4 regions of the Rhodopseudomonas sp. P1 genome follow, and region 1 is predicted to be linked to each of the others. Evidence: riboswitches for the same ligand, from Rfam matches in the RefSeq annotation. Region 1 holds a riboswitch; each other region holds the start of a gene.
The links. Region 1 has a riboswitch for cobalamin ahead of LRC39_RS02075 (TonB-dependent receptor). Riboswitches for the same ligand answer to the same signal wherever they lie in the genome.
Positions count from the first base shown of each region.

Region 2: another riboswitch for cobalamin. It lies ahead of LRC39_RS03670 (DUF1636 domain-containing protein); the one in region 1 lies ahead of LRC39_RS02075 (TonB-dependent receptor).
Region 3: another riboswitch for cobalamin. It lies ahead of LRC39_RS05270 (cysteine-rich small domain-containing protein); the one in region 1 lies ahead of LRC39_RS02075 (TonB-dependent receptor).
Region 4: another riboswitch for cobalamin. It lies ahead of LRC39_RS10735 (ABC transporter substrate-binding protein); the one in region 1 lies ahead of LRC39_RS02075 (TonB-dependent receptor).

Region 1 covers NZ_CP088006.1:432,221-437,417, forward strand. The annotation lists gene LRC39_RS02070 (PepSY domain-containing protein) at 1-1,021, opposite strand, end outside; gene LRC39_RS02075 (TonB-dependent receptor) at 1,026-3,302, opposite strand; cobalamin riboswitch at 3,412-3,607, opposite strand; gene LRC39_RS02080 (hypothetical protein) at 4,736-5,197, opposite strand, start outside.
Region 2 covers NZ_CP088006.1:771,817-777,013, reverse strand. The annotation lists gene cobN (cobaltochelatase subunit CobN) at 1-349, opposite strand, end outside; gene cobW (cobalamin biosynthesis protein CobW) at 483-1,487, opposite strand; gene cobU (bifunctional adenosylcobinamide kinase/adenosylcobinamide-phosphate guanylyltransferase) at 1,491-2,021, opposite strand; gene LRC39_RS03670 (DUF1636 domain-containing protein) at 2,018-2,449, opposite strand; cobalamin riboswitch at 2,557-2,754, opposite strand; gene cobT (nicotinate-nucleotide--dimethylbenzimidazole phosphoribosyltransferase) at 2,851-3,906, shown strand; gene bluB (5,6-dimethylbenzimidazole synthase) at 3,933-4,604, shown strand; gene LRC39_RS03655 (YbhB/YbcL family Raf kinase inhibitor-like protein) at 5,132-5,197, opposite strand, start outside.
Region 3 covers NZ_CP088006.1:1,129,528-1,134,724, reverse strand. The annotation lists gene LRC39_RS05285 (substrate-binding domain-containing protein) at 1-285, opposite strand, end outside; gene LRC39_RS05280 (MarR family winged helix-turn-helix transcriptional regulator) at 445-888, shown strand; gene LRC39_RS05275 (acyl-CoA dehydrogenase family protein) at 1,052-2,197, shown strand; gene LRC39_RS05270 (cysteine-rich small domain-containing protein) at 2,261-2,596, opposite strand; cobalamin riboswitch at 2,789-2,987, opposite strand; gene LRC39_RS05265 (histidine phosphatase family protein) at 3,040-3,615, opposite strand; gene LRC39_RS05260 (Crp/Fnr family transcriptional regulator) at 3,793-4,524, shown strand; gene LRC39_RS05255 (Crp/Fnr family transcriptional regulator) at 4,540-5,197, opposite strand, start outside.
Region 4 covers NZ_CP088006.1:2,309,818-2,315,014, forward strand. The annotation lists gene LRC39_RS10720 (ferritin-like domain-containing protein) at 1-218, shown strand, start outside; gene LRC39_RS10725 (zinc-dependent alcohol dehydrogenase) at 388-1,560, opposite strand; gene LRC39_RS10730 (hypothetical protein) at 1,735-2,058, shown strand; cobalamin riboswitch at 2,181-2,381, shown strand; gene LRC39_RS10735 (ABC transporter substrate-binding protein) at 2,508-3,347, shown strand; gene cobA (uroporphyrinogen-III C-methyltransferase) at 3,383-4,132, opposite strand; gene LRC39_RS10745 (cobyrinate a,c-diamide synthase) at 4,132-5,197, opposite strand, start outside.

The DNA.
Region 1 (5,197 bases):
CGTCACGGTGTCCCAGCAGCATTAGCGGCGTGCCGCCGATCCAGGCGAAGCGGGCTTCGACGACGCCCGGAAGAAGCGTGGAGGGAAGCTTGGCAGCGATCGTCGGAGCATCGTGGCCGGCATAGCGCTGCAGCATGTCGCGGCTCTCGCCGCGGCGGGCGAAGGCCTCGCCCGGATTCATCGACAGCCAGCCCGAGGCCATCCAGGTCAGCACGACCACGCCGCCGATCAGCCCGGTGATGTGGTGCCACGCCATCCAGCCGCGATACGGCGTGATCCGGCCCGATGCGTAGCGCCGCCGCAGGCCGGCGCGGAGCAGTCCGATCCAGACGCCGCTCGCCGCGACCGCCATCAAGATGCCAGAGACCCACAGCACCACCTGCCGCCATAGCGGCCCGTCCTGGCGCAGCACTGTGAAGTAGATCCAGTGCGGGATCGCGCCGAACCAATTCCAGATCCGCTCTTGCCGTGTCGTATCGAGCACGATCTCGCCGCCGCGGGACGCAACATAGAGCTCTGTCCCGGCGGCGTCGCCGAGCCCGATCAGGTACAGCGGCCTGAACGGATCGTAGCGCGACGTCACGCTCCATTGGTCGCGATCGACCGCCTCGATCAGCCGCGGCGCGACTGCGGCCGGATGGTGCCGCGCGATCCCCAGCGCCTGATCGGCGCTGACTTGATCGATCTTGCGGCCGTCGACCGCCGAGACGGTGGTGCGCCGGCCGCTCCAGTCGAGCAGACGGTACACCGGCTCGGTATCGAGCATCACCAGCCGCAGGTCGCGCGGATAGTGCGTCACGCCGGCCACCTGCATCGCCTGATCGGGCGGCAGCAAGACGCGCTGCCAGGCGAGGTCGGGCAACGCCGCCCAGCGTTCTTCTTTGTCGAAATGCGGAAACGCGACGTACATCATCACCACGCCGGAGATGAACCACATCGCGAACAGCAGACACCCTGCGATGCCGAGCCAGCGGTGGCCGAGATACAGCCACCGCTTCGCGCGCCTGACGACGCTGGACATCGCTCTAGAACTTCACGTTGTAGGAGAGTTCCGCGGTGCGCGGCATGCCGAGGATCCACTGCGACGTGCCGCCGGAAGTCGCATAGACGGTGTCGAACAGATTATAGACCCGCAGTGCCAGCGTCTGCCGGGCGTCCGGCTTCCACATCAGCCCGGCATTGACGACGTTATAGGCCGGCCGCACCAGCGTATTGGCGTCGTCGGCCCAGGTGTCGCCGACGAGCTGGATGCCGGCATTGGCCGACCAGCCCGGCGCGAACGCCCAGGTCGCCCAGATGTTGCTGACGATCTGCGGCACGTTGTTGGGGACGTTGCCGGCGTAGTTCACCGCCCGGCCGCCGACCACCTGGGTGAAGTCGTCGTATTTGGCCCGCAGCCAGGCGAAGTTGGCGTCGAGCCGGATGGTTTCGGTGACCTTGAGGCCGGCCGAGGCTTCGATGCCGCGCGACGATTGCTGGCCGATCTGCAGCGGATTGGTGTTGGCGGGGTTCTGAGGATCGCGCGCCAGCAGGTTGTTCTTGACGATGTGATACGCCGCCAGGGTCCATTCGGCGCGACCGCCGGCGAGCTGCTGCTTGATGCCGACTTCGACCTGCTTGCCGGTCGACAGCGAGAAGTCGCGGTTCACGCCCGTCATGGTGATCAGGTTGGTGACCGGATCGACCGCGGTCGAATACTGGCCGTAGATCGAGAGGTTCTCGATCGGATTGTACACCGCCCCGACCCGCCAGCTCGGCGCCGAGTAGGTCTTCTCGAAGCTGTTCGAAGGCGAGAGGAAATCGGTGCGCTGCACCGTCGGATTGTCAGAGCGGATGCCGCCGATCAGCGAAAGCTGGTCGGTCAGGCTGAGCCGGTTCTCGGCGAACACGCCATATTGCGTCGTCAGCGTATGGAAGCTCGGCCGTGTCGGGCTCACCGGCAGGAAAGTGCCCGGATCGAAATTGTACGTGGGCACCGAGGAAGTGCCGGCGTAAGGCGAGTTGTTGGTATGGGTGAAGGCGATGCGGTTGACGTCGAAGCCGGCGACGAATTCGTTGGCGAGGCCGAAGACATGGCCCTTGAAGGTGGTGTCGAAGCGGTTGCCGATCTGCTCCTGGTCGTGAAAGATCTCGATATAGGAGCTGCGGTTGATATTTCCGGTGGTCGGGCTGAACGCGTAGCTCTCGACGTCCTTCCAGTGCCGGTGCGTGCTGAGATAGTAGGTGACGTTCTTCACCGAGACGCCTTCGGCAACGTCCCACTCGGTCTTGAGCTGGGTCCAGTTGTCGCGATAGCGGATCGAGGCATCGCCGACATTGTAGTTCTGGAAGCGCAGCGACTCGTCGAGCCGGCCGTTCACCAAAGGCGTGCCGAAATAGCGCGACGGGCTGCGGTCGGCGTAGTCTTCGCTCAGCGTAAAGGCGAGATTGTCGGCGGCCTGTACCCGGACCGAACCGGACACCGCGACGTTCGATGTCTTGTCACGGTCGACCCAGCCGTCCGACATGTTGCCGATCGCCGCCAGCCGATAGCTGACATTGGGATTGATCGGGCCGCCGGAGTCGACCGCGAGACGCCGGGTCAGGTTGGTGTCTAGCGAGATCTCGGCTTCGTTGCGCGCCACATCGAGCGGCTTCTTGGAGATCACGTTGATGGCGCCGCCGATCGCGCCTTCGCCATACATCACCGAGGCCGGGCCGCGCAGCACTTCGATGCTCTGCGCCGTCCAGGTGTCGAACGGGAACGTCATGGTGCCGGAGCCGACATACAGCCGGGTGCCGTCGTAGAGCGACATCACCGTGCCGTTGCCGGTGAAGCCGCGGGTGGTGAAGGCGAGGCCGCCATTTCCCGGGCGCGGGCTCGCGGTGAAGCCCGTGGCGTTCTGCGTCACAGCGTCGATGACGTTGTGCTGACCGCGCTCGGCGATGGTTTCGGCGCGAATCACTTCGACGCTGGCCGGTGTCTGCAGCGGCGTCAGGCCGAGGCGGCTGCCGGTCGAGGACGGGGTGCCGAGGTTGAAGGTCGGGGCGGTCGCCGCGGTCGTCGTCGGCTGAGTGGGCGCGGGGGCGGGCGTCGCGACCGGACGTGCGGCGGCGCGGCGCTGGCGCGACGATCCGGCATTGGCCGTCGCGCGCGGCTTGGCGGCACGTACGGTCTGGCCCTCGACCACGATCGGGTCGAGACCGCGCGGATTGGCCGAGGCGGTTTGCGCAAGGCCGTCGACCGGCCAGAGGAGAGGGACGAGGGCGACAGAGGACAGCAGGCGACGATTGCGCCCGAGAGGCAGAACGGCGGGAGTCATTTTCTTGGCTCGCGGCTAACGTGGCACGTCACCGCGAAACAGGTCTGCCGCAGCCTTCTTGTGGGCTCCGGTTCGACTCGCACCAGGACACCCCGCCCGATGTGCTCGCGTGTGACCACGACTGACGGCAGGTCTCCTGGCTCGCGGGTCGTTGCCGTTCACCGCCTTCCCAGGACGAAAGCCCAGTGGCGTGTGGCGAATGGCTCGCCGCTTACAGTTGCGGGGGCAGCCGCGGAATAGAGCCCGAAGACCCGCACCGCGTTCCCTATTGATCCCTTTCGGGAACCGTCGCTGGGCACGGTATTGGACATACGGCAGCGGTGTCAACGAACCGAACGGAAAAAATCCAGTCAGTCCAAGGGGCAGCGGCTGCACTATGAAATTACCTATCTCGGCGACGATGGATGTGACGTTATAACATTACATAGATGGGTCAAGCGCTCTGAGCAACAAAGCCTGGCCTTAGGCAGCAAACTTACTAAGCCGCTGCCGTTGCGGTCCAAAGGCGCGAACATGCTGGCAGGGGCGATCTGACGTGACCGAGACCATAAAGCGGTCCCGAACCGAGACATTTGAGCAAACCGTCAACGGGCTACTTACGAAGCGCGCGGACCGTTCAACGAAGCCCAGCGCATCAGGGAACGCCTAGCCGAGATCAAGAACGACGTAGGCGCGATTGACTTGGTTCTCGGGACGCTGGGCTATACGGGCGACCTGGACGCCGTCCCTTTTGACCGTGCAGGATTTTGAAAAGACCCACCGCGCGCCGATTGCGAACATTCTAACGGCAATGAAAGCGGCTCTGGAAAAAGGCTGGCGTCTCATTTGTTGAGAGTGAAACACTCCAAGGCATATCGGCGTCCAAGTGGACATAACCGGTTGAATCTGATATTAGAAATGGTGGACCGGTTGGGGATTGGACCCAAGCGTCGCGGGTGGAAATCCAGCTAGCGGCACCAGCCCCGGCCCTCCGCAGAAGCTGCCGACCATGCGCCAACATGATCGACAGCCTCTTTGGTGATCTGGCAGCTTTATGTTGTCATGTACCACCTACCTTTCGACCCGCCCGTCAGCGGGTGCCACACTTGGTTAGAGAGACCACCGGGGCCTTTGTGGCCCCGGATTTCTTTGCATCCGGCAATATCACCCGAAGATCCCCACAGCGGTTGCGGATTGGTTATCGCCGGTTCGGCCGCTGTCCATATTCTTGACGGTTTTTGGAACGCCAACTGAATTGGCGATTTGCCGCCATTTTCTCCGATACTCTGCGTGCCTCCAAGGAAGCCCAGTCGACTCGCTCACAATCAGCGGACCGTTCTTGAGCCAAGGAGGAGTCTTGCCAATCTCTTCCATTACTCTTGGGCACTTCTTGAGATCGACAACGATTGCTCTTTCCTCGCTGAATCGGCCTCCACTTAGCATCCTTTGAAGTATCATGTTTTCATCGATGTCTGACCATCGGAGACCGCGCATCCACTTTTCGTCGCCTTTCGCGATTTCGGAGGGGGGCCCGGTTCACTCAACGGCACCCATTCGCCGATAACATCCATTTGCCGGAGACCTGGGACTTCGAACTGAAAGGCTTGGGCAAGCGCAATGGAATGAAGCCCCCAGCTATGGGCCTGCCTTCTTATGCTGTCCACATGCTCAACCGTCAGCAACCCAACACGCGGCGTTGAACTTGACCTAGGGAAACGCATGTTCCCCAAGATAGAACTTAGCCTAGTGCAGGCGTCATCATTCAGAATCGTAGAGCCGAAGGTCATTAACAATCGGAGTTTGCCAACAACCGCGTGGCCCATAGCCAACTTGCCGTTTGCCGCCCAACTGTCGTCGTACTGACGCTGCACGCGAGCGGCACTCCAATCTCGGACCAGTTCCGCGCCGATCTCGCT
Region 2 (5,197 bases), 340 kb from region 1:
CGCCCGGAATGCAGACGAACTGCGCGCCGCGCGCCAGCGCATCGCGCCGCAGGCTGTCGACGCCGTGCGGCCAGTAGGCCTCGCCACCGAGCATCCGCAGGATGACGAGCTTTGCTTTCGCCAGCGTGCGCTCGACATAAAGATCGACCGAGGCCGGATGGCCGAGCGCCAGAAAATTGGTGAGCTGGAGCGTCGGATAGTCGTCCGGCATTCCGGCCCGCGCAGCACCGAACGCCGCCAGATCGCTGTCGGCCGCCGACAGCACCACAATATCGGCCGTCGCCTGCCCGAGATCGCGCGCAACGTCGCCGTCGTCGATGCTGACGCTGGTGTCGAGCTTCAGGTGCATCTGGAGCACCGTTGCTGTGCGACCGCCCTCTCTACGTCATTGCGAGCGAAGCGAAGCAATCCAGACTCGGGGCCGCTGCCCCTGGATTGCTTCGTCGCTTCGCTCCTCGCAATGACGGGGAGAGGCATATGAACTACCCCGCCAGCGCGCGCCGCGCGGCGTCGGCGTCAAAGCCTTTGAGGCCGATCACCACCAGATGGTCGGGACGCTCGGCATCGGGGCGGGCGAAGGCGAGATCGATGCGCGAGCCGACCGCCTGCACCACGACCGGGGCCGGCTTGCCGGCGACACGGGCATGGCCCTTGACGCGCAGCACGCCCTCGAGCCCCAGCGCATCGCCGACCCGCGCCTTCATGGCATCCAGCGTCTCCGCCGGCTGCGGGGTGATCACCAGCGAGTCGAAATCGTCGTGATCGTGCTCCTCGCCTTCGGCGTGATGGCCGGCGCGGGATGCAAGATCATTCTCGGCTTCGGCATCGAGCCCAATCAGCACCGACGGCGCCAGCGTGCCATGCGAGCGGACGATGCGGACGTTCGGCCGCACCCGGCTCGCCAGCTTAGCTTCGAGCGCGGCAAGCTGGTCGGGCGCGACCAGATCGCTCTTCGACAGTACCACCAGATCGGCGCAGGCGAGCTGATCTTCGAACACTTCCTCGATCGGATCGTCATGCGTGGCGTCACGCTGCGCCTTCACCGCGTCATCGTCGAGCGGCACCCGGCCTTCACTCAGCGCCAGCGCGTCGACCACCGTGACGACGCCGTCGGCGGTGGCACGGGTCTTCACCGCCGGCCAGGCGAACGCCTTCAGCAGCGGTTGCGGCAGTGCGAGCCCGGAGGTTTCGATCACGATCGCGTCGAGCGGCGTGTCGCGGTTCAACAACTTTTCCATCGTCGGGATGAAGTCGTCAGCGACCGTGCAGCAGATGCAGCCGTTGGTGAGTTCGACGATGTCGCCCGGCGCGCACACCGACGCGCCGCAATCCTCGACCAGCGAGCCGTCGAAACCGGCATCGCCGAATTCATTGACGATCACCGCGATGCGGCGGCCGCTCGACTGATTGAGCAGCGCGCGCAGCAGCGTGGTCTTGCCGGCGCCGAGAAAACCGGTGAGCACCGTGACGGGAACGCGGGCGGTCATGAACTACTCTCCTGTTTGGCGTTTCAGCCACAGCGGCAGGCCGGCGGCGATGAAGGCGACGTTGGGCACGGCGGCGGCGATGGTCTGATTGAGGCGGCCTTGCGCGTCGCGGAAGGCGCGGCCGAGCGGCGTCTCCGGCACCAGGCCGAGGCCGACTTCGTTGGAGACGAGCACGATCGGACCGGCGGCGACGCCGAGATAACGCGCCAGTCGCCTTGCTTCGACCTCGGGATCGCGGCCGGCTTCCATCAGGTTGAACAGCCACAGCGTCAGGCAATCGACCAGCACGGCGCGGCCGCGGCCGGCGTGCTGGGTCAGCGCATCGACCAAGCCGAGCGGCTCCTCGATCGTGGTCCAGCCGTCGCCGCGGCGGGCGCGATGGTGGGCAATGCGATCGGACATCTCGTCGTCGCTGGCGGTGGCGGTCGCGAGATAGATCCTAGCCAAGCCGCTCTCGGCGACCAGCCGTTCGCCGAACACCGATTTGCCGGAGCGCGCGCCGCCCAGCACCAGGGTGGAGATCAGCGCGCTCATGCCGGCGCCCGCCCATCGTCGGGAGACCATTGCGGCGGCGGCAGGCGGACGACGGTGCCCTTGCGCAGGACTTCCGGGCGCTGCCGCCACGGCACCAGACCGTAGTGACTGTCCTGATAGGAGGCCACGAACGCCGCCACAGCGTCAGCGCCGCCGGCGCCATCGAGATCGCCGAACACGAAGGTGTAGCCGCCTTCGCTCGACACCGCGACGGTGGCGGCACGCTTGCATGCGGACAGGCACTGCACGGCGCGCACCTGCACCGCGCCGGCGCCGGCCAGCGCGGCGCGGACGGCTTCCAGCATCGGCGCACCGACGGCGACGCCGTCGATCGTCTTGCAGGTGGTGCAGACGCTGACCATCACCGGCGCGCCAGGCAGCATGCGCGGCGGATCGGCGCTCACATCGGCAGGGGGCTCGGAATCCATCGGGCTCGAATCATCGGGTCAGCTATCGAGCTTTGTCGGAACGCGCGGGAGAGGCCTTTGCCGTCCGCACTGCTTCCGTCCGGTGCACCCCGCCCCGACGACCCTTCAAAGCACAATACGCGATGGCAGGTCTCCTGGCTCGCGAGTCGCCGCCATTCGCCGCCTTCCCAGGAATTCCCAGTGGCCTCGGCGATGGCTCGTCGCTTACAGTTGCGGGGGCAGCTCCGGGATCGAGACGCACCGCGTCTCCCACCGGCTTCCCTTTTCACCTTCCTTGCGGAAGGACCATCGTCGGGCACGCTAGCTGCGACGCTGTTGCGGGTCAACAACGCGAAGGTGGTGTTGACCGGGCTTGCGCGTTTGCCTCAGTTGCGCGCCTTGCCGAACCAAAGGACCATCCGATGCCGACCGAAACCCTCGTCACCTGGCAGCCGCCGTCGATCACCCCGGTCGACCCGTCGCTGAAAGCAACCTTGCGGGCGCGGGTGGACGGCAAGGCCAAGCCGCTCGGCTCGCTCGGGCGGATCGAAGACCTCGCCATCGAACTGGCCTTGATGCGGCATCCGCAGCCGCCGCGCGCCGACAATGCGGTGCTGATGGTGTTCGCCGGGGACCATGGCCTGACCGAAGAAGGCGTGTCGCAATATCCGTCCGCCGTGACGGTAGCGATGGTGATGACCTATTTGGCCGGCAAGGCCACCGCCAACGCATTCGCAGCCGCCAACCATGTCGACGTCCGGGTGATCGACGCCGGCGTCGCCGCCGATCTGCCGAAGCATCCCGATCTGATCGACGCCAAGGTGCGGATGGGAACCGCCAACGCGGCGCGTCAGCCGGCGATGAGCGTCGCGGAGACGTGCCAGGCACTCGATCGCGGCGCCGAACTGGCACGCGCCGAGATCGCCGCGGGCGCGGACGTGATCGCGCTGGGTGAGATGGGGATCGGCAACACGGCTTCGTCGTCGCTGCTGCTGCACCGCCTCGGCCCGGCGCCGCTCGACCAGAGCATCGGGATCGGCGCCGGCCAGGATGCCGACGGCATGGCCAAGAAGAAGGCGGCGATCGAAAAGGCGGCGATGCGCAGCCCCGCCACCGCACCGCTGGAGGTGCTGGCCGAATTCGGCGGACTGGAGATTGCCATGATGGCCGGCGCGGTGCTGGGCGCCGCATCGCAGCGCCGGCCGGTAATCGTCGATGGCTTCATCGCCACGGCCGCGGCGCTGGTCGCGGTGCGGCTGGCGCCGGAAGCCCGCGATTATTGCGTATTCGCCCATCGCTCGGCCGAGCGCGGCCACGACCTCGCGCTGCAGGCAATGGACGCCGCGCCGCTGCTCGATCTGCGGCTGCGGCTCGGCGAAGGCACCGGCGCGATCCTTGCCGTGCCGCTGGTGCGCGCGGCCTCGCGGCTGCTCACCGACGTCGCCGATCTCGCCGACGTGCTGGCGGGCAAGCTGTGAGTACGGTGCTGAACAAGATGGCGGCGATGACCGATCCGGCCGAGATCGCAGCCGCCAACGCCAACCCGCCGGTGTTCGACGAAGCGTTTCGGGAGAAGTTCGCCGAGCTGATCGCGTGGCGGCGCGACGTCCGCCGCTTCAGGACCGATCCGGTTGCGCCGGAGCTGATCGATCAGCTCCTCGACCTCGCCCAGCTCGCCCCGTCGGTCGGCAACAGCCAGCCGTGGCGCTGGATCAGCGTCGACTCGGCCGAGACGCGGGCGCGGATCCGCGCCAACTTCCTGCGCTGCAATGAGGTGGCGGCGAGCGCGTATCAGGGCGACCGTGCGGCGCTGTACGCCAAACTCAAACTCGAAGGCATCGACGTCGCGCCGCGGCAGTTCGCGCTGTTCTGCGACCGCGAGACGGCGCAGGGTCTCGGTGTCGGGCGCCAGACCATGCCCGAAGCGCTCGATTACTCCGTCGTGGCGATGATCGAGACGTTCTGGCTCGCCGCGCGGACGCTCGGCCTCGGAGTCGGCTGGGTATCGATCCTTGATCCAGAGGCGATCACCACCGAGCTCGACGTGCCGGCGACCTGGAAGTTCATCGCCTATCTGTGCGTCGGCTGGCCGGTGGAACACCACGTCGACCCGGAACTGGTGCGCCATCACTGGCAGGACCGCACCACCGCAGGCCGCATTGTGCTGTCGCGCTGAGTTCCATCGGTGCGCGGGCGCACTGAGTGCCCGCGCTGTTTGTTGATCGTTAAGGCAAGATCGCGGCGAGAGCCGCAATTTGCAAGAAATCGTCACATTCGCGCGTCAGGACTCCGTCCGCGTTTCCGATAACGGAGGACCGGACATGCGAACTACCAACCTTTGGACGACCGCTTTGTTTGCCGGCGCGCTGGTCGCGTCGAGCCTATCTGCCGCACCGGCGCTGGCGCGCGGTCAGCAGGATCAGCGCAACGCCGGCGAGGCCGCAGCGACGGCGTCGGGATGCAGCTCCTACGAACGCGCACCCGACGGATCATGGCGCCAGATTCCCTGCCTTTCGAGCGGACCGGCCGCCGCGATCACGCGCAGCTCGTCAAGCCGAAGCTCAGAAGCCAGCAACTGATCACAGCGCCTTCAAGACGACCGGCGCGGTCTCGGTCGTCCTGGCCTTTACGCTTCACTTCCGTCGTTGCTGATAACCGGACCAATCCGGCATCAGCAGCGAACAGGATGGCATCTGCTCGGGCTTAACGCCCGAACAGTCCGGTGATCGTCGTCTTCGCCAGGGTGTGGAAGTTGAGATCGAAGCCGAC
Region 3 (5,197 bases), 700 kb from region 1:
GAACACCAGTTCGACCTCGCGGCCCAGGATGCCGCCGCGCTTGTTGATTTCCGCAGCCGCGAGCAGCGCCGCATTGGTCGAGGCCGGCCCCCACAGCCCAGGCGAGCCCTGGAAGGTGACGAAATTCGCAACGCGAAGCTTGTTGCGTGCGCGGCGCGAGGCCGCGCCGCCGCCGTCTCCCGGCCCTTCCACCCAACGCGCATCGGTAAGCGCGCCGCGCTCGAGAAAACCGAGCGGCGGCACTCCATAGGCGCCACTATGTCCGAGATCGACAGCCGAAAGCACGCCCTCTCCTGCCTGGTGCGGGTGATCCCCGCCGAAGTCCCCTCCCCGGGTTCGACGATCGATGCTATTCGAAAATATTGAATCTTCAAGGATTGCTGTGCATATAGATGCAGCAAACTGCGCATCCGATTCACTCAGACGGAACGATAAAGTCTCATCGTGGCCAAATCGCCGACCCGCAATCCGCCGATCACCGAGCACCTCGCCTATCTGCTGGCGCAGGCCAATCGGGAGATCAACCGCCAGCTCGAAGCACGGCTACGCAGCGAAGGGGTGCCGGTCGAGCAATGGCGCATCCTCAAGGTGCTGTCCGACGGCAAGGGCCATTCGATGGGCGAACTCGCCGAGGCGGTGCTGCTCAATCATCCGACCCTGACCAAGATGATCGACCGAATGGTTTCGGATTCGCTGGTGTATCGCGTCCAGGATCCGGAGGATCGCCGCAAGGTGCTGATGTACACCTCCGACCGCGGCAAAGCTCTGACCCAGCGTCTCAATACGTTGGCGCTGAGCCAAGAGGCGCATATCGCCGAAAACTACGGCGACAAGGCCACTGCCGAGCTGAAGCGGCTGCTTGAAAGCCTGATCGACAGCGCCACCTGAGCGCCCTCCATCGTCGCGGATGCTGCGGCTGCGAACAGCGCAGCCGCCTGCAGCGACACGCCGCAAGATACGGCGGTCGCAACGTCTATCCTGCACCGCCGAACTGGCTTAGATCAGCGGGCGATGCGCCGTGCCAAGCGGCCGCCCATTCGAGTGAGGAAACATGGAATACCGATCACCCTGGATGACCGAAGAGCTGGACACGTTCCGCGACCAGTTTCGCAAATTCCTCGCCAAGGACCTCGCACCCCATGGCGACAAGTGGCGCAAGCAGAAGATGGTCGATCGCTCGGCCTGGCTGAAGCTCGGCGAGATGGGGGCGCTGCTGCCCAGCGTTCCGGAAGAGTATGGCGGGCTCGGCGCCAGCTTCGCCTACGATGCCGCGGTCTATGAGGACATGGAGAAGATCGTCCCCGACGCGCTGTCCGGCGTCACCGTGTCGAGCGGCATCGTGGCGCACTACATCCTCAACTACGGCTCGGAAGAGCAGAAGCGGCGTTGGCTGCCCGGCATGGCGCGCGGCGAGTTGATCGGCGCAATCGCGATGACCGAGCCCGGCACCGGCTCGGACCTTCAGAGCGTGCGCACCACCGCCAAGCTCGATGGCGACGACTATGTCATCAACGGCCAGAAGACCTTCATCACCAACGGCCAGAACTGCGACCTGATCATCGTGGTTGCCCGCACCGGCGGCGCAGGCGCCAAGGGGCTATCGCTGATCGTACTGGAGACCAAGGACAACCCCGGCTTCAAGCGCGGCCGCAACCTCGACAAGATCGGCCTGCACGCCTCCGACACCTCCGAACTGTTCTTCGAGAATGCCCGCACGCCGAAGCAGAACCTGCTCGGCGGCGAAGAGGGCAAGGGCTTCGTGCAGCTGATGCAGCAGCTGCCGCAGGAGCGGCTGATCATCGCGATCGGCGCGGTGGCGGCAATGGAACGCGCGGTCGCTCTGACCTCGGACTACACCAAGGAACGCAAAGCCTTCGGCCAGCCGATCATCGAATTCCAGAACACCGCCTTCGCGCTCGCCGAGCGCAAGACCGAAGCCTTCATCGCGCGGGTGTTCGTTGATTACTGCCTGGTGCAGCTGATCGCCGGCAATCTCGACGCCGTCACCGCCTCGATGGCGAAATGGTGGACGACGCAGAAGCAGGTCGAGACCGTGGACGAGTGCCTGCAACTGCACGGCGGCTACGGCTACATGCAGGAGTATCCGATCGGCCGGATGTTCATCGACTCGCGGATCCAGAAGATCTACGGCGGCACCAACGAGGTGATGAAGCTGCTGATCGCTCGCTCGCTCTAACGCGAACAATGCAGGCGCCTCCGCTACTGCTGCAATTCAGCGGTGCGGAGGCGCCGGCAGTGTTCAGTCGCCGCTTTCCGAGACTTCGCGCTTGAGACGGCGCGGATCCTGGGGCTGGCTATCCCATGGCACCGGCCGCTCCAGCCAGCGCTGGATAAAATTCCAAGAGCGCCGATAGCCGTTGTGCGGCAGGGTGCAGTCCGAACAATCCTTGCGCGTCAGCCCATTGCGATCGACGAAGGTCTTGTAGGGGCCGGGGCACTGATAGGCGCTCAGCGGGCAGTAACAGAACAGGCAGTTGAATTCCCGCTCGACGCCGCGATGGCACGGCAGAAACGGGCAGGCCTCGTTGGTGAAGCCCTTAAAGGCTTCGTTGGTCGTTGTGTCTTTCGGCTCCATGACCGTTCCCTCGCGCCGCAGCAATGGGCCGCCAGCTCGATCGCAGCGGCGCTGTGGCTGATTCTGATTGAAGGGGGATGAGTGCTAGGCGATGCCAAGCGTCGCGTGACGCTGCTCCTGCGCCGCGCGCGGCTTTGCCTGCTAAGAGAATTCGGTCATCGCTGCTCCGCTCTCGACCCGCCGTCGATCGGTTAGATGCTTCCGTCTTCGGCCGGTCTCCTGGCTCACGGATGTCGTCTGGATCGCCTTCCCGACGCCGATGGCGTCAGTGGCATATGATCCGGACAGATCCGCTTACAGTTGCGGGGGCAGCTACGGATTTGGCGAAAAACACCGCACCGTATTCCCAGTTTCACCTCGCACGCGAGGCACCGAAGACGTCAAAACCAGAGCACGGGGCTGCAGCCTGTGCAAGCAAAAAGGCTTCGTTCTAAACGGCCAGCCTAACCGACTACGCGATTGACCCAGACGATCCGCCAACCGGACGAGCCCAGCCGGTCGATCTGCGTCAGCGACAGCGGATCGATCACAAAGCTCAGCGCAGCCTCGGGGGATGTCTTAAGGGCAATCGCCAGCACGGCGCGAATGGTGCCGGAGTGTACCACCAGCACGACGTCACCACCGGGCAGCCGCGCCAGACCGCGCCGCACCCGTTCGATCTGATCGACGAAGCTCTCGCCGCCCGGCGGCGCCAAGCGCGCCGCATCCTGCCAGAATGCATCGTAGGTAGGGCCGAGTTCGCGCGACAGATCGTCGTGACGGCGCCCGGTCCAGCTGCCAAAATCCTGCTCGCGGAAATCGGGGTCGAGCATCGCATCGAAGCGGAGTGCTGCGGCGGTCTCGCGCGTGCGCCGGCTGGGGCTTGCGACCACCGTCGCATCGTGCGGCAGTTGCTCGCAGAGCGCAGCGAGCACCGCAGTGTCGCCGAGATCGACCGGCGCGTCGGGAGCGTGAATCACGCCCTTTGGCCCATCCACCGGCGCATGCCGCACCAGCCACAGCCGGCTGAAGTCGCTCATCGGTCATCCTCGCGCAGTCATGATCCGTCCGACAGAGCACGTCGGAGCCATGCCTCGCAAGCGACGACGACCGCTACCGCCCGGCGTCCAAAAAAATAGCAACCTCTGCCGCCTCTCGGAGTTGAAGCCCCCAAGTTCCATCAACCCTATCAGATGATCTAACTTGAAAGGCGGACCATGAAGGATGTCCATCGCGTGCTGATCGACAAACTGCGCGAGCATTCCCGTCTGTCGGCCGATGACCTCACCGCGATCCGCAATTTGAGTTTTACGCTGCGGGAGCTCGAGAGCAGCGAGGATCTGATCCGCCAAGGCGAAACGCCGAAGGGCGCCGCGCTCGTCGTCGAAGGCATGGTCGGACGGTATCATTTGCAGCGAAACGGCCGCCGCCAATTCCTGTCGTTTCACATGGTCGGTGACCTGCCGGATGCGCAGGGGGTTTTTTTGGAGCGGATGGATCATTCGCTGTGTGCGATTGGGCACGCGGTGACGGCGATCATCCCGCATCGGGAGATCCTGCGGATGTTCGAAGCCCGGCCCGGGCTCGGCTTTGCGATCTGGCGCGAAACCCTTGTGGACGCGGCGATTTTCCGCGAAGCGATCACCAACAATTCGGCCCGGACGATGAAGGCGCGGATGGCGCACCTGTTCTGCGAATTGTTCTACCGCGCCGAGGTCTCGAAGCTGACCGACGGTAACTCGATGCAGCTCCCGATCAGCCTCGCCCAGCTCGGCGACACGCTGGGCATGGCGATCGCGACCGTCAACCGCACCATCTCGTCGCTGCGGGCGTCGAAGACGATGGACTTCCGCTATGGGGTGCTGACGATCCGCAACTGGCAGGGGCTCGCCAAGATCGGCGAATTCGATCCCGGCTACCTGCACCTGAAGCGCGCACCGGCGCGCTGAGGCGCTCCGGCGAAGCTACGCGGCAGCGTCGTCCGGCTCGGGATAGACGCCGCGCAGCACCACGTCGAAGTGCTCCTTCACCGCATCATTGCAGCGGCAGGCCCGCGACCGCAGCTTATCGGCATCGTCAACGATCAGGGCGCCGCGCCGCGTCGTGAGAATGCCCTCCTGGCGAAATGCCTGCAGCACGCGGCTGGTGTAGCTGCGGCCGACGCCCATCATCGCGGCGAGCTGTTCATGGGTGAGCGGCACCATGCTGTCGCCGGTGCGGTCCATCGCCGCCGCGATCCACTTCGCGGTGCGCTGCTCGATCGAATGGATCGCGTTGCACGCGGTCGATTGAAACATCTGCGCCATCAGACAGTCGGCGTAGCGCGCGAAAAAGGCCTTGAAGCTCGGCGACCGATCCTTGGCGGCCTGAATGTTGAGGATCGGCATGCGGACGAACGGGCCCTCGAACTTGACAACGATCAGACAATACGCCGGCAGGAAACCGGAGCTGACGATGCCGCCGACCGCGCCTTCGCGCCCGACCAGCACCGTCTCGACGCCGCGGCCGTCGCCGTCGGTCACCTCATAGGAGACGAGGCTCGGCCCGCACGGGAAGAACGCGCTGCCAACGTGATCGCCGGGGCGATACAACAGATCGCCGGCGGCCCGGGTCTCGCACCTC
Region 4 (5,197 bases), 1.9 Mb from region 1:
CCGTGATGCCCGATGAGATCCTGAAGAACACCTTCGCCAACAACGCTTTCGAGCACTTCGAAATCGCCGCCTACAAGTCGCTATTGGCGCTCGCCGACATCGCCGGCTTCGGTTCGGCTAAGCCGCTGCTGCAGGCGTCGCTGAAGGAAGAAGAAGCTATGGCGGCGTGGATCGACCAGAACATCGACAGTGTCACACGATCCTACGTTCAGGCCTAGGCGGCCTGAGTTTGTAATCCTGATGGATCGGAAGATTGTGGCCGGGCTCAGCCCGGCCATTTGCGTTGATGCCTTGAACCGCCGGACTCGGTCCCTCCTAGAACGACGATGGCCGGGCGATCCCGGCCATGATGAAGTCGTTGCATGTCGCTCTATGAGCTGAGCGCGCTCAGCTTGGTTTCATCACCACCTTGATGCAGCCGTCCTTCTTGTCGCGGAAGGTCTTGTAGAGTTCCGGGCCGTCTTCCAGCGTGGCGCGGTGGGTGATCACGAACGAAGGATCAATCTCGCCTTTTTGGATTCGGCCGAGCAGTTGCGGCAGATAATGCTGCACCGGAGTCTGCGCCATCCGCATCGTCAGGCCGCGGTTGATCGCCGAGCCCATCGGGATCTTGTCGAGTAGCCCACCATAGACGCCGACGATCGACACTGTGCCGAAGTTTCGGCAGCAATGGATCGCTTGACGCAACACGTGCGGCCGGTCGGTGCCCATGAAGGTGGCCATCTTCACGCGGTCGACCATCGAGTCGAAGCTCGCCATTGCGGCGGCTTCGGTGCCGACAGCGTCGATGCACGCATCGGCACCGCGGCCGTTGGTGAGATCCTGGATCTTGTCGTAGACGTCGTCGTCCATGAAATTGATCACGATCGCGCCGGATTGCCGCGCCATCTCCATGCGCTCCGGTACCGTGTCGATCGCGATCACGCGTTCGGCGCCGAGCAGGAAGGCGCTCTTGATTGCCATCTGGCCGACCGGGCCGCAGCCCCACACCGCGACGGTTTCGCCGCCTTTGAGATCGCAGAAGTCCGCTGCCATGAAACCGGTCGGGAAGATATCGGACAGGAACAGGACCTGCTCGTCGGTCAGTCCATCGGGCACTTTGATCGGACCGACGTCGGCATACGGCACCCGCAGATACTCGGCCTGACCACCGGCATAGCCGCCGAGCATATGCGAGTAGCCGAACAGGCCAGCGGGCGAATGGCCCCACATCTTCTCAGCCGCCTTGGCGTTGGGATTCGATCGCTCGCAGCCTGAATAGAAGCCGCGCTGGCAGAAGAAGCATTCGCCGCAGGAGATGGTGAATGGGACCACCACCCGATCGCCGACCTTGAGCTTGGTATTCTCGGAACCGACCTCGACGACTTCACCCATGGTCTCGTGGCCGAGCACGTCACCGCTTTGCATCGACGGCATGATTCCGTCCATCAGGTGCAGGTCCGAACCGCAGATCGCGCAGGCCGTCACTTTGATGATCGCATCGCGGCCGTGTTCGATTTTCGGATCCGGCACGCTCTCGCAGCGGATGTCGTTCTTGCCGTGCCAGGTCAGAGCTTTCATCTGCAGGTCCTCGTCGTTTGATGGCGAGGGGAAAAGCCGAACAGGGTCGGTTGTTCCTGTTGCTCGGCTGGAACGCCGCGACCTGAAGACGTGACTGGTTAGTTAGGAACGGCGTCTCCGAAGCTCCGTTGGCCTCTGCGCAACTCAGCAATCAGAACAATGACAGGAGCGACGATGATGGTGCGGAAGACGACGACAGTGATGGCCGTGCTCGCAGTGCTGGCGCTTGGCGCAAGCCAAGTGATGGCGCAAGGCGGTGGTGGCGGCGGTGGGGCCGGCGGCGGCGCGGGTGGTGGTGCCGGGGCCGGCGGTGCCGGCGCAGGAGCCGGTGGAGCAGGCGCGGGTGCCGGTGGCGCGGCTGGCGGCGGCGCGGGCGGTGGCGGCCCGTCGAACTCCGATCGTGGTGGTCAGGGCTCGGGCAGCGCCCACGGCGCGACCAATTCGACGACGCCGAGCTCGGACGGCCAGTCGGGCGCAACCACGCCGATGCGAAAGTAAGCGAACCGGCGGCGAGAAGCCGTGAAGTTCAAGCCGGGTGGTGCCTGACTGCACCTCCCGGCTTTTTGCTTGCCAGCAAGACTGCGGAAGATGGTCGTCTTGCCGGGGGCTGGGCGACGTGCTTAACCCAGACGTGTACCGGTGCCTCTCGCTGAGAGAGGTGAAACGGGAATGCGGTGCGGGGCGATGCCCCAATGCCGCAGCTGCCCTCGCAACTGTGGGCGGATCGGAGCGTCCTTGAATGCCACTGGCCGAACCGGCCGGGAAGGCGGACGCGACGGATATCCGCGAGCCAGGAGACCGGCCGGTGCATGGTGTGCAACTCGTTCGGCGATGGGCCGGCGGAGGATGTCGTCTTGAACAGAACAATTGCGCCGCATTGCGGCGTCCGGCCGCCCGTCGCGTTGCGTGACCGGCGTGCGCCTCGCTGGCGTTCCCGCTTGTTGCTGATGGTCGCCGCGGTTGGTTTGCTGGCCTCGCCGGCGTTCGCCGCCTCCAAGCGGATCGCCTCGATCAACATGTGCACCGATCAGTTGCTGATCGCCCTGGCTGATGCCGACCAGATCGCTGGCCTCGGACCGTATGCGCGTGATCCGAGGCTGTCGTGGCTCGCCAAGGAGGCTGAGCGATTTCCGAGGCTGTCCGGTGAAGCTGAGGATCTGTTGATGCTCGCACCCGACGTGGTGCTGGCCGGCCGCTACGGCAAGCGTGCCACGCGCGAGCTGCTGCGCGCGCAGAACATTCCGGTCGAAGAGTTCGACGTGCCGCGGACGATCGACGAGGTGAAACTGCAGATCCGGCGGGTTGGCGCGCTGGTCGGCCATCCTGAACGCTCGGACGCGATGATCGCGTCGGTCGATCAGGCCGCGGAGCGGGCACGGCGCACCGCCTCGCGGTGGCAGGGCCGGGTGCTGGCGCTATCGCGGCGCGGCTGGGTGACCGGCGGCGATAGTCTGCTCAGCTCGCTGCTGCAGACCGCTGGCCTGTCGAATGCGGCGTCCGACCTTGGTTTCGCCTATGGCGGCTTCGCCTCGCTTGAAGCGATCGTCGCATCGCGGCCGGACCTTTTACTCGTATCCGAAGAGCAGCCGGTGGCTGAAGATCAGGGCAAGGCTCTGCTGCTGCATCCCGCGATCCAGCAGGCCTATCCGGCGAGCCGACGGATCGTTGTTCCCGATCAGCTCACGGTCTGCGGCGGCGCGATGCTGCCGGTTGCGCTCGATCGACTATCCGACGCGATCGTGCAGATCAGCCAGAGACGAGGCGTTGCGGCTGCCGCGCCGCGGTAGAGAACGCGTCGTCGTCGCCGGTCGCGTGCTGGCGATCAGCTCTCCTCCAGCGCTGCGCCGTACAAAATCATGCAGGGGCCGGACGGCCGATCGGCGGTGAGGCGGGCGGCGATCTCGCTGACGCTGCCCCGCTGCACGTTGGTCGCATCGGAGCCGAGGCTTTCGACCATCACGGCCGGCGTCGTAGCGCTCAGGCCGCGGGCGATCAGTTGGGCCGCGAGGGCCGGGAAGGTGGCCTTGCCCATATAGACGCAGGTCGTTGCGGTCGCATCCGCCAGCGCTGCGAGGTCGAGATCGCGCGGCAGGCGCCCGTCGACATCATGGCCGGTGACGAACTGGACCCGGCGCGCGACGCCGCGCTTGGTCAGCGATGCACCGATCGCAGCTGCTGCGGCGGTCGCCGTGGTGATGCCGGGTACGATCTCGACCGCGATGCCGGCCTCGCGCGCGGCGCGCAGCTCTTCGTCGGCGCGGGCAAACAGCGTCGGATCGCCGGCCTTCAGCCGCACCACGTGCTTGCCGCGGAGCGCGTAGTTGATTGCGAGGCGGCTGACTTCGTCCTGGCGCGGCGAGGGATGGCCGGCGCGCTTGCCGACCGCGACCATCTCGGCATTGGGATCGAGATAGGCCATGAAGTCTTCGCCGGCGAGGTCGTCATACAGCACGACGTCGGCGGCCTGCAGCCGCTTGATCGCCCGCAGCGTCAGCAGGTCGGCATCGCCCGGGCCGGCGCCGACCAGCGTGATGCGGCCGTTGGCGGCGGCGCTTTCGATTGACTTGGACATCAGGCGATCGCCTCCTCGGCGACATCGATCAGATGGAAGAAGGTGCCAGTGACGTGTCCGCGGCGGCTGCCGGTCTCATCGGTGAGCTGTCCGGCGGGATCGCGGATCTCGGCGAGCGGCTCGTCCGCCACGGTGACGACGCGCGCGTAGTGATATTCGTGGCCGCGCAGCACGCTGCCTGCGGCGTGGCCGGCGGCTGCGGCCTGCAAGGTCGCGAGCCGGTAGCCGAGATGCAGCTTGCGATTGGCGAAGTCGGTTTCGAGGCCGAGCAGTCCGGCCATCGCGTGGCGCGTGCCGTCGGCATCGATCAGGCCTGTACCGAGCGTCATGTAGCCGCCGCACTCGCCATGGACCGGGCGAGTCTCCGCGAACGCGCGGAGCGCTGTCTTGAATCGCGTCGCTGCCGCGAGGCGTCCTGCGTGTAGCTCGGGATAGCCGCCCGGCAGCCACCCGGCGTCGCAGGACGGATCTGGGCCTTCGTCGCTCAACGGCGAGAACGGCACGATCTCGGCGCCGGCCGCGCGCCAGCCTGCGGTGAGGTGCGGGTAGATGAAGGAGAACGCGTCGTCGTGCGCCAGCGCGATGCGCTGACCCGGCGGCGTCAGCGGCCGGATCGTCGATGCGATCGGACGCGCCGGCTGCGCAGCGCGGATCAGCGCGTCGAGGTCGATACCGCGCATGGCGCTGTCGGCGAGTTGCTGCAAGCGGGTGTCAAGCTTCGCGGTCTCGCGCGCCTGCACCAGGCCGAGATGACGGTTCTTCAGCGTGAGATCGCGTTGCCGCTCGAAACTCCCGAGTACTGGAATGTCGTGCGCGTCGAAGCCATCGCGGACAAGTGCTTCATGACGCGGGCTGGCGACGTTGTTGAGGATAACGCCGGCGATGCGCACATCGCTGCGATAGCGGGCAAACCCGAGCGCCAGCGCGGCGGCCGACTGCGCCTGACCGGCGACGTCGATCACCAGCACCACCGGCCAGCCGGTGAACGCAGCGATATCGGCGGTTGCGCCGTTGCCCCACGCGCCGACCGCGCTGCCGCCGTCGAACAGCCCCATCACGCCTTCG